One region of the Halomonas sp. 3A7M genome, then DNA from elsewhere that is predicted to be linked to it. Evidence: predicted binding sites of a transcription regulator. Region 1 holds the regulator's gene; each other region holds the start of a gene.

Evidence for each region. The regulator LexA, encoded in region 1, represses DNA repair genes until DNA is damaged. The targets are predictions, from matches to a motif close to TACTGTNTANNTANACAGTA.
Region 2: a site for LexA is predicted at 2,134-2,153, ahead of INT19_RS16280 (LexA family protein). Genes of this name have one in related genera too.
Region 3: a site for LexA is predicted at 2,365-2,384, ahead of INT19_RS17265 (LexA family protein). Genes of this name have one in related genera too.

The regions. Positions count from the first base shown of each region.
Region 1 covers NZ_JABUZD010000113.1:33,461-37,440, forward strand. Annotated here, with positions in the region: gene nagZ (beta-N-acetylhexosaminidase) at 1-353, opposite strand, end outside; gene INT19_RS09845 (L,D-transpeptidase family protein) at 435-956, opposite strand; gene INT19_RS09850 (TetR/AcrR family transcriptional regulator) at 934-1,611, opposite strand; gene lexA (transcriptional repressor LexA) at 1,946-2,623, shown strand; gene INT19_RS09860 (energy-coupling factor ABC transporter permease) at 2,681-3,352, opposite strand; gene purU (formyltetrahydrofolate deformylase) at 3,438-3,980, opposite strand, start outside.
Region 2 covers NZ_JABUZD010000166.1:39,031-43,010, forward strand. Annotated here, with positions in the region: gene INT19_RS16265 (heme ABC transporter permease) at 1-580, opposite strand, end outside; gene ccmB (heme exporter protein CcmB) at 595-1,293, opposite strand; gene ccmA (cytochrome c biogenesis heme-transporting ATPase CcmA) at 1,342-1,962, opposite strand; gene INT19_RS16280 (LexA family protein) at 2,223-2,621, shown strand; gene INT19_RS16285 (IMPACT family protein) at 2,649-3,275, shown strand; gene INT19_RS16290 (sodium ion-translocating decarboxylase subunit beta) at 3,392-3,980, opposite strand, start outside.
Region 3 covers NZ_JABUZD010000169.1:146,170-150,149, forward strand. Annotated here, with positions in the region: gene INT19_RS17255 (sodium-dependent transporter) at 1-549, shown strand, start outside; gene INT19_RS17260 (Y-family DNA polymerase) at 511-1,857, opposite strand; gene INT19_RS17265 (LexA family protein) at 1,854-2,342, opposite strand; gene INT19_RS17270 (alpha/beta fold hydrolase) at 2,748-3,626, shown strand; gene INT19_RS17275 (patatin-like phospholipase family protein) at 3,661-3,980, shown strand, end outside.

The DNA of each region.
Region 1 (3,980 bases):
AGACCGCAAGCAGCCATTTCCATCCCCAGCAACCAACCCGCATCTTTTGCTAGTGCAAGACCGGATGCCGAATCCTCAGCGAATTGATCACCAATGCGTGCCATGGCTGGCATGCGAGTAACGCCTTCTTTAATTCGCTGAACGCGACCGCCTTCTTGATCAATACCAAGTAACAGCTCGCCGCGAACCCGACGAATATCACTGCAAAGCTTTCTAACCTGGTAAGCATTCTCGACATTTCTAGCGAATAAAATGACACCGCCCACAGCAGGGTCCATCAAAAGATGTTTTTCAGCTTTGGTTAATCGCGGCCCTTCAAGGTCAAGCATGACCGGGCCTAAAGATTGAGTCATTGTGATGGATCCAACAAAAGGGCCGTCAATTTTAGTTGATCAATCTCTCGTGTCAAAAAATCAATAATAAGCTGCCTACGCTTAGCCATTATGAAGCCAAACAGGTGTGCCCGGCGGCGCATGCTCAAAAAGATAAAGCAGATCGTCATTGCGCAACCGAATACACCCATGTGAAGCAGCCACACCCATCGGTTGATCAGGTGGCGTGCCATGAAGGTAGATAAAGCGACGCTGAGTGTCGACATCCCCGCCGCGATTCACTCCTCTCTCTAAACCACAGAGCCACAAAATGCGCGTTAATATCCAATCACGATGAGGGAATTCCGCCGCAAGCGCCGACGTAAACACCTCCCCAGTCCACCGTCGCCCCCGAAAAACAGCATTATCAGCTAAACCGCCACCTATCGATGCGCGGATATAATGCCATCCCAGAGGGGTTTGACCACTGCCTTCCTGCTGCCCTACGCCTTTCTCACCGGTGGACACAGCGCACGTGTACTGCAGCGTAAGCCCTTGCCACCAGCATAGCTGCTGGTGTTTGATATTGATTTCTATCCAACCACCATTCTGCGGGGGTAGTTCAGCTAGCGTGGGCGTTCGCATAATGTCCTTCATCAGCAGCAGGCGGTAGCGGAGCATTCATGGCAGCAACCACGACAGGGCGTAAACGTCTTACCAAATCCCTGACGGTTACTTGCTCATTATAGTCTTTCGCGGCAATGTCACGCAGCGCATCTAAACCCGACAGCGTAAAAATCACGGTGCCCAGCATGAAATGCAGTCGCCAAAAACGCTCAGCATCAGGTAAATCTGGCGTTGCCTGGCGCACCAGCTCAGTAAAGCGGGTAAACACGTCTCCGTACTGCTGTTGGATATAACGGCGTAAATGCCCTTGTGCCTGACTATACGCCAACCCTAGCAGACGCATAAACACCTTCAGGCTATTGCGCTCAGCTGGCACTGCCAACACCGTGCTTGCCATTGTTTCCAACAGCACTTCAAGCGGAATCACATCACCGTTGTACTGCGCTTCCAGCTCATCAAGCGCCGTATGAAAACGTTGCGAGAAGGGGTCTAAATAGCGCGCAAACACCGCTTGGATAAGCGCCTTTTTAGAACCAAAGTGGTAATTGACAGCCGCCAAATTAACCCGCGCTTTACTGGTGATATTGCGTAGCGATGTTTCGGCAAAACCACGCTCGGCAAACAGCACCTCAGCGGTATCGAGGATACGTGTTACCGTATCAGATTGCGCCATAGCGCCCTCCAGAAAACGAGTGTTTAAAACATCGTTAAATACTATGCCATAACGCTATTTGGCTCAATCACTTATCTTTAGCTTTTTGCCCAACGCAAAAAAGCGCCTTGGACACATATTCAAACACCTACCGAATGACGCTATCGAGTTTGCCGTTGAGATTGCAGCATTTCCAAATTCATCACTCTCCCTCTAATTCTGATGTACTTACCACAGCGACTGCCATTGCAAGCGCTCTTGCATGTACTGGACAGAGCAACATACTGTATACTTAACCACATACTGTTTAAGCCGACATGTAGCCACTGTCTTGTTCAATTTTTTGGAGTTTGTTATGTCGCGTCCACTTACTGCCCGTCAACAGCATGTTTTTGATTTTATTGTTAAAACGATGTCTGAATTTGGCTATCCACCGACCCGCGCAGAAATTGCCAAAGCGCTAGGCTTTCGTTCTCCTAACGCTGCTGAAGAGCATTTACGAGCGCTTGAGCGTAAAGGTGCCATCCGCATCATTCGCAATACCTCGCGGGGGATTCGACTGCCTAATCAGGAACCGCAGGATATCAGTGATGTATCAGCAACAGCGCCTGCCGCCAACGTAGAACCGCTACCGAATGGCTTACCAGTCATCGGAGAGGTGGCCGCAGGAAGCCCGATTCTAGCAGCGGAACACATTGATCGTTATTGCCCACTCCCCGCTGAATATTTTACCCCCAAAGCGGATTACCTTCTTCGGGTGCGAGGCTTGTCAATGAAGGATGTTGGCATACTGGAAGGCGACCTTCTTGCCGTGCATCGCACCGACCGGGTTCGTGATGGCCAGATTGTGGTGGCAAGGCTAGAAGATGAAGTCACTGTAAAACGCTTTAAACGACAGGGCCATACGGTGACACTGATTGCTGAAAACAGCGACTTTGCGCCCATAGAAATTGACCTACGTACGCAGCAGTTGGATATTGAAGGGGTGGGAGTTGGTGTCATACGTGGCGGTAACGGCCAAGCACTGGGATAAGCGAGCCACTATGAATACCGGTGAGGCAATCGTTAGATGCCTTACCGGCTTTCACGCTTACTGAGAGTCTATATAGCGACGGTCATTAAACGTAGCTACCCAACTCGGGTGATACACCAATAAAATACTGAGTAACATCCCTGTGATAAAAGCCTCGGAGGGCATTAACAGGGGTAAGAAGCGCGCATACTCTTGGGCTAAGTACACAGCTTCAGAGTCGGTACCCGCCACCATGATTAGCAAGACCGCCGACAACCCTCCTGCCAGTGTTGCCAGCGCTGCGCCAAAAAAGCCGCATACGAATAAAAAGATCATCAAGTTATCCGGCAGGCGCCGGTCTACCCATCGCCATACCAGACCGGTAATGACCGCAGGTACAATGCCGGTTACCAACACATTAGCGCCTAGTAACGCCCATTCGTTACGGCCAATGGCTGACATCGCAACATTAATCAGCACATTGCTGATTAATGCGAGAGGCATTTTGAATACCAACGTCATTAAGACGGTGAAGACTAAGTGCAGGGTTAACCAATCGACTGCCTGAGCACGCAGTTGCCACATCAACACCACAGCGAGCGTCGCGGCTAACCACCGATGCTGAAGAGCCACATCGCCTATCAGCACTCGCCAAGGGCGCAGCCATATCATCCACGCAAGTACGCTCAACGATACCAACCACGTCAGCAACAATGCCCAGGGAGCTAAAACACTTTGCGCGAAAGACATGGATGCCCCTATCTACCCGTCAGCTAACGACAAGCCAGCTGTAAACTCGAATTGACTAAAAACGCTGCGTATCTAAACAACATGATCAGCTGAACACCACGGTCTTATTGCCATGGATTAATACCCGGTCTTCTAAATGCCATCGTAAACCACGCGCCAATACCGCTTTTTCGACATCGCGCCCAAAGCGCACGAGATCCGTTGGCGTATGGCAATGACTTACCCGATGAATATCTTGTTCAATAATCGGCCCAGCATCCAGTTCTTCAGTGACATAGTGACAGGTAGCTCCGATTAGCTTAACGCCACGCTGGTAAGCTTGATGGTAGGGCTTAGCACCGGCAAAAGAGGGTAAGAAACTGTGGTGGATGTTAATCACCCGTCCCGCGTAACGCGAGCAGAGCGAAGGTGGCAAAATTTGCATGTAACGTGCCAGCACAACGCAGTCAGCCCTTGCGCTATCAATCTGCGCTTGCACCTGCTCGAAAGCAGCCTGCTTGTTATCAGGATCTACGGGCACATGATGGTAAGGAATGCCATACCACTCAGTGAGTGATCGCATATCCTCATGATTTGAAATAACCCCGACAATATCGCAATCAAGCTCCCCAGCCTGCCAACGATAAAG
Region 2 (3,980 bases), on a different contig from region 1:
GTCCGGTAATCGTAAACGAGGCAGGCTGGTGCAGGGTGTACCACCAGTCCACCGAATATTTGATGATCGGAATGTTAATCACGCCCACCATCGCCAGCACTGAGGCTGCACGAGATCCGCTATCGCGACTACTGAAAGCACCGCGCAGTGCAATGACACCTAAATACAAAAACAGCAAAATCAGCATGGACGTCAAACGCGCGTCCCACATCCACCAGGTTCCCCAGGTAGGCACTCCCCATACTGCGCCTGAAAAAAGTGCCACAAAGGTCATCGCCGCACCTAATGGCGCCATCACTGTGGCCGCCATATCGGCTACTTTGATTTTCCAGACCATAAATACCAAGCCTGAAATTGCCATTGAGACAAAAATGGATTGAGCTAGGAAAGCGGCAGGAACGTGGACATAGATAATCCGAAAGCTATTGCCCTGCTGATAATCCGCGGGAGCAAATACCAGCCCCCAAACGCTTCCCAGCAGCAACAGGAGCACCGCCGCTGCCCAGAACCAGGGCTGAAGCTTGGCGCTAATCGCGTAGAACCACTTGGGTGATCTCAGTTTATTTATAAAGGCCCACATGGTGTTTTCGTCCTTTAACCGTTGATGCTGATGCGTAGCGAGGCGGCAATAGCCCAAGGTGCTAGCATTAACGAAATCGCTAAAAGTGCGCCCAAAATAGCCAGATGCGCCGCGATACCATCGCCTAAAATAGCGGCCTGCACGGCGCCAGCGCCAAAAATAAGCACTGGAATATAGAGCGGCAGCACCAGCAGTGACAGCAATACACCGCCGCGAGCTAATCCGACGGTCAGCGCGGCGCCAATGGCACCAATCAAGCTGAGGCTTGCGGTTCCCAATGCCAGCGATAGCGCTAAAACCATGTAACTACCGGCAGGAAGTGCCAACATGATACCTAAAATCGGCGCCATAAGTGCCAAAGGCAGTCCTGTCAGCAGCCAGTGAACAGCAACTTTGGCAAGGCTAAGCGCCGCCAGCGGCTGAGGGGCTAACAGTAGCTGCTCCAAACTGCCGTCGTCGTAGTCGCTCCGGAACAGACTATCCAGAGAAAGCAATGCCGCCAGCAATGCCGCCACCCACAGCAACCCAGGCGCTATTTCTGCCAGTAACTGGGGATCAGGTGAAATGCCGATCGGAAAGAGCGTAATCACCAAGGCAAAGAACACCAATGGGTTAAGCACTTCACCACGACGACGTAGCAACAGCGTTAGATCTCGCTTAAAGGTGGCACTAATGGCAACCATGAGCCCACCGGAAGGCGCATGCATCGACATTTCTGGGATGCCTGTCGTGGCGTGTGAGCTTGGCAACGCTGTCTCCTTCTACCCCAGTTGAACGCGCCTAAGCACGGATGATGCGGTTAACTCATGATGTGTCGTCACTAAGACACAGCCTCCCGCGTTGGCATGCGCAACAAGCTGCGCTTCTAGTGCTGCCACTCCATGGCGATCAATGGCTGTAAAAGGTTCATCCAGGACCCACAAAGCCCGCTTAGTAAGCGTCAGTCTCGCAAGGGCAATTCGCCGCTGCTGCCCAGCGGAAAGCTGTCCTGCGGGTACATCTTCAAAGCCACTAAGCCCAACCTGTGCCAGCGCTTCTTCACGCTGGTAATCGTCGCCTTTTTCGCCGCTAAGCGCTTGGTACCACGCTAAGTTTTCCAGCGGAGAAAGCCCCGCTTTTATGCCAGGGGCATGCCCTAAATAGAGTAGATTGGCGAGAAAATGTTCACGCACCTCGCGCATTGAGTCGCCATTCCAATAAATGTCGCCATGGTAGTCGCTCAACTGGCCTGAGAGAATTTTCAACAGTGTCGTTTTTCCGCTCCCGTTAGGGCCTTCAATGCGCACTATTTCACCACGTTGAATATCAAGATCTAGCCCCTCAAACAGCCAACGATCATCGCGTTCACAGGCTAGCTGTCGGGCTTGTAGGCAGAGGCTCAAGGATATCTCCAGGCACGTAGATTTTGCGTCGAACTCTACACGGAAAGCCCCTTTCTCGCCAGTCGCTCTCTGCGGTCAGGGGTCGCATCACACTTCAACCAATCTTCGCTTAAGAACAATAGACAATGCAGAGCACTAGCACTGTATGCAAAAACAGGTCTATACTACAAATACTGTATGAAAAAACACTACCGATTATAAACACAGCAATCTGCTCAATTACACGCCTAGGGAGCGGGCGCTGCATTGGAGAAAACTGCATGACGATGACAATGCCAACACCCTTGAACATAACTCAACATGCGCTATCTCAAACGACGTCGAATACAGGACGCCCTGCTTATTCGGCGCCTCGTGTAACACGGCGCAACACGTATGCGCTTCGCGTGCGCGGCAACAGAATGCGTGAATGCAATCTATTCGATGGCGATGTCATCATTATTCGCCGCTATCAACAAGGTAGCCATCAAGAAACCGCTATCGCGACGATAAACCAGCGAGAAGTTGCCCTAAAGCAACTTTCCATTAGTCGGCTTGGCGTTCACTTATGGCCCGAAGATGCAGCCATGCCTGCCGTCTTCCTGCATAATTGTGATATTCAAGTGCTGGGAATGGTGATGGGCGTCGAGCATGGCGCTAACAACACTCGGCACCACTAATTCGCCACCCGCTTTAGGGAGCATCGATTGCGTTACCGAGTTCCAGACCTAGCATCCGCCACATGGCATACCGCTGAAATTGAGGTTGAAAAAAGTCGCTTCCTCACGTGGATATGCCATGCACCCAACACAGCTGACTATCATGCAATGCTACAGGCAGCAAAAACCGCTCACCCCAACGCAAGTCATCACTGCACGGCCTTTATTGCTGGCCCTCCTGGTGAACAAACGCACATAGGGTTCTCTGATGACGGCGAACCCGGCGGCACAGCCGGCAGGCCCATGTATCAAGCTTTGCTCGGCAGCCAGATGGGTGAAATAGGCTGTGTGGTGATTCGTTACTTTGGCGGCACCAAGTTGGGCACGGGTGGACTCGCCCGAGCTTACGCACAGTCGGTTAACGCCGGGATTGAAACATTACCTACCCGCGAAGTCGTCGAACGGGATAACTACCAGCTGCGTGTCAACTTTGCCCATGAAGCCGTCGCGCGCGCTTGGTGTGACGAGCAGAAAATTCCCGTCCAACAGGCAGAGTACGATGGCAACGGCGTATGCCTCACGATTGGCTGGCCAAGAGATGAGGCCTTAAATTTCACTACGCTTGAAAATCGTCTAAAGACAGCCCTCGATATTCAAAAAGTGCCGCCACAATAAGATTATTATATCGCTGACAAAAAAACGCGACTTACGCGAGCAATTGCTCGGTAAGTCGCGTTTTAGTCGCTAACCATTACGTAACGATAACTGCGCAATGGCACTGCTAGCGGGTTTTAACCTAAGTATTTAATCATCACACCCGCCGCAACAGCAGAACCGATAACACCTGCCACATTAGGACCCATGGCATGCATTAGCAGGAAGTTATGCGGGTTCGACTCCAAGCCAACCTTATTAGCCACTCGCGCGGCCATCGGCACTGCCGAAACACCTGCGGCACCAATCAGCGGATTAATCGGCATTTTGCTGACCAGGTTCATCAGCTTCGCCATCAACACGCCTGCGGCCGTGCCAATACCAAACGCCACAATACCCAGGCCCAAGATACCCAGCGTTTCGAATGCCAGAAAGCTATCTGCCATCAGCTTGGAACCAACCGATAGCCCTAAGATAATCGTCACGATATTGATCAGAGCGTTTTGCGCTGTATCCGATAAGCGCTCAACCACACCGCACTCACGCATCAAGTTACCAAAGCAGAACATCCCTAACAGCGGCGCTGCATCAGGTAGGAAAAGCGCGACGGCAATCAATAGCATCAGCGGGAAAACGATCTTTTCCAGCTTGGATACCGGACGCAGCTGCGTCATCTTAATTTGACGCTCTTTCTGCGTGGTCAGCAGGCGCATAATCGGCGGTTGA
Region 3 (3,980 bases), on a different contig from region 1:
CCAATGGGCACGCTATTTGGCATTCTGTTTTTCTTGATGCTCTCGATGGCGGCGCTGACCTCGTCTATTTCGATGGTGGAAGCCACGGTGTCGTGGTTATGCGATAACAAAGGCATGACCCGTAAGTCTGCCTCTTGGGCGACGGGCATCGTGCTATGGCTGATCAGCACACTGGCGATGCTGTCGTTTAACCTGGGTGCTGACTGGACCCTGGCGGGCAAAACCTTCTTTGATTGGCTGGACTATTTAACCTCGCGCTGGATGATGCCGCTGGGTGGACTGGGCTCTGTGGTACTGGCGGGCTTTGTGCTCAAGAGTGAAACATTCCGTGACGAGCTGGGACTTGCACCACTACCTTATACGCTGTGGTTAATCATGGTGCGCTACGTTAGTCCGTTGGGTATTTTGGTTATCTTTGCTGATGCCTTGGGGCTTTACCAAGTTTCGTTCGCGGTGCATTGGCCGTGGCTGCTAGCGGTTTTGGTGGTCATGGTCGCAGTGGGGGAGACCCTAAGCCCGCGGTTGCGCCAAGCGCTGCGCTCGCGCTAGCCGCTGTTGTTCACGCTTCACCCTGGCAGCTGCAATGGCGCCAGGGTGAGTGCCTGCCTCCATGAGTTCGTCCCAGCAGGTGGTATAACGGTTAGAGCGGTGTGCACAGCGCAACTGCCACGGTGCTTCCGCCTCTGTCATTCCAAAGCGAATCGTGCCTTGCCCCATGCGCTGATTAATGGCGTCAACGGCGTTCATCAAGTGCGGGTGCGCTTTATGTGAAGGCTGCAACAGCGAAAGCTGATACTGCTGTGCATCGACTAAGTCCAATAGCATGACACCGGCTTTCATAAACTGAAAACCCGGCCGATACATCTGTTCCAACCCTTCGCGCACGGCTTCTAAAATGATGCGGGTATCGTCGCTTGGCGATGCCAGGGGAATCATCGCGCTAGGTGAAAGCTGAGGCTGGTCTTTACGATGGCGGTTGGTGTTTAGAAATAGCAATACGGCGCGGGTAAGGCTTTTCTGCTGGCGCAGTTTTTCGGCACTGCGCTGAGCATGGCGGCGCAGCGCTGCGTGCAATTCCGCTTTTACGCCGGTTGCTTGGCCAAAAGAGCGTGACGTCATAATACGCTGACGCGGCTCTTCTAATGCGTTCATTTCCAAGCATGAGGTGCCACGTAGCTCTAGCGCTGTACGCGCAAGCACCACTGAAAATCGTTTGCGAAGTTGCTTTGGGTCGCACTCCCGCAACTGCCACGCCGTGCGAATACCACTCACCGCAAGCCGTTCTGCTAGGCGTCTGCCGACGCCCCATACGTCATTCACCGGCAGCTGTTTAAGCAGCGCCGTAGTGGTCGGGCTGTTGGCAGTGAGTAGGCAGACGCCTTGGTAGTGAGGCTGCTGTTTGGCAACGTGGTTAGCGAGCTTGGCTAGCGTATGGGTAGGTGCCAGCCCTACGCATACAGGTAGCCCTAAATAGCGGCGAACACGGCGGCGGACAACTTCCCCGAGCGCTTGGCATTGAGTGTCGCTGAAGCCATCCAGGTAGATAAACATTTCATCAATAGAGTAAGGCGCGACGTCTGGACAGGCATCCCGCAGTAGCTGGGCGAGTCGTGCGGACATGTCGCCATACAGCTCGTAGTTTGATGACAGTAAGTGAATCTCTCCCCGTCGGCGCAAACCTTCCAGTTGGAAAGCGGGAGTGCCCATGGGGATTTCCAAGGCTTTCATTTCGGCCGAGCGGGCGATCACACAGCCATCGTTATTCGACATCACGCCCACGGGTTTGCCTTCAAGCGCGGGCTTAAAAACACGCTCGCAGGAAACATAAAAATTATTGGCATCAACAAGGCCAATCATGGCAAATACTCATGCACCACGGCGCGCACCACCCCCCATAGCTGGCAGTTTGCCTCTTCTAACGGCAGCGGTGGATAGTGGGGATGTGCCGAGCAGAGGTGTGGTGTGCCTTGATAGAGCGCATAACGCTTTATCAGTACTTCCTCTTCAAACATGGCGACCAGGATATGCCCTAAGCGGGGCGGTATGCTGCGATCTACCACCAGCAAATCACCTTCGAATATCCCCCAGCCTTCCATGCTGTCGCCCGCGGCGGTGAGGTAAAACGTGTGGTTGGGATGTTTAATCAGTCGCTCATTGAGATCTAACGTGCGTGGTTCGTAATCTTGAGCAGGTGAAGGGAAGCCGCTAAACCCAGCGCGGCCGTATAACGTTGGAAATGGCAACGGCTGAGAGGTTAACGGCAGGGCTGTCGCGACCATCGTTGTTGGAAATGTGCTCGTTGTAAACGTGGCTGTTTTTAAAGCGGCGGGTTGGGACGGCATCGTCGACATCCTCATGAATAAGTAGTGTGTTTATATACAGTATTTATAAGCAGTATTTATTCATGAAGGAGAAATTGCAAGCGATGCTCAACGCTGGGAGTCTGGGGGCTACTGGCTCAGCGGGTGCTATTGGCTTAGCGAGCAAGCCACAGGCCAACCACCAACGCACTGATCACGGTAATCAAGAACACAAGGTTGCGAGCACGGGTGTCACGACGTGGTTTCATAGTCATTTTCCTGTTGGTCATCATCGTTAAGAGCATTTCGCAGTAGTTGCAGCACGCAAGCGTTATCTGCATAAAAGCGGCAGATGCGCTGCGCTTAGCATGGTAACGTTTACGCCTTAGAGCGTCATCTGACGTATATGACATTGCTTGGTTATCCGGCTTTTAAGAGATCCTGCTTATGAATGAATCGACCCACGTCGGTACCGCTGCGCAGCCGCTTTCCCTGGCGAATGGTCGGCTGGCGGCGCTTAGCTGGGGGCGTAGCACTGCGCCTACTTGGGTGGCACTGCATGGTTGGCTAGACAACGCGGCGAGCTTCAGTCGGCTGGCGCCGCTATTGGTGAAAGCACTGGATATTCGCATTGTGGCGATCGACTTCCGCGGTCACGGGCATTCGGCTCATGCGCCTGCAGGAAGCGACTATGCACTATGGGACTATACCCAGGACGTGCTGGATACCATGGAGTCATTAGAGATCGAAAAGGCGACGCTACTTGCTCACTCGATGGGGGCAGCCGTGGCTTGCCTAGTCTCGGCAGCGCTGCCTGAGCGGGTAGATAAGCTAATTCTGTTAGATGGCTTAGGAGCGCTAAACACACCTGCCGAAGAGACTGCCAGCCAACTACGCAAAGGGCTAGTGGCCTATCGGCGGCCGCTTTCCCGTCCTCCTCGTTATCCCGATGTTGAGAGTGCAGTTGCCGCGCGGGTAGCCGGAGGTGTCACGCCGCTGGACAGCATCACCGCCACGCCACTTGTCGAGCGTAACACCCAGGCCACTGCCGATGGGCATGTGCAAATGCGCACGGATAGCCGTTTACTAAAGCCTTCTTTGGTGCGCTTTACGCCCCAGCAGGTGTTGGCGCTACTGGCGGAGATTCAAGCCCCGGTGCTATTGATAGAGGGGGAGCGAGGTATTTTAGGCGAACGGGATTGGGCAGCAAAAGCGCGCCAAGCAGTACCACAGTTAACGCGCCATGTACTCGCGGGTGGCCATCATCTGCACCTTGAGCCACAATCGGTTCATCGCGTGGCCAGCACAATCAGTCAGCAAGCGTAGCGGGTACCTGATTGCTCGCGTTAGGAAGATGACGATGAAGAAAAAAGTAGCGCATGTTGTTAAAGCACCTGTGGCAAGCAGCGGCTTGAATGGCGGTAATAAGGTTGCGCTGGTATTAGGGAGTGGAGGGGCAAGGGGCTATGCCCATATCGGTGTTATCGAAGCATTAGAAGCGCGCGGCTTCGAGATAATTTCGATTGCCGGTTGCTCTATGGGCGCGCTAATTGCTGGTATCTATGCCGCTGGAAAGCTGCCTGAATACCGGGAGTGGGTGTGTAACCTGGATTATTTAGATGTGCTCAAGCTGGTCGATGTGACCTGGAGTCCGATGGGCGCCATGCGAGCGAATAAGGT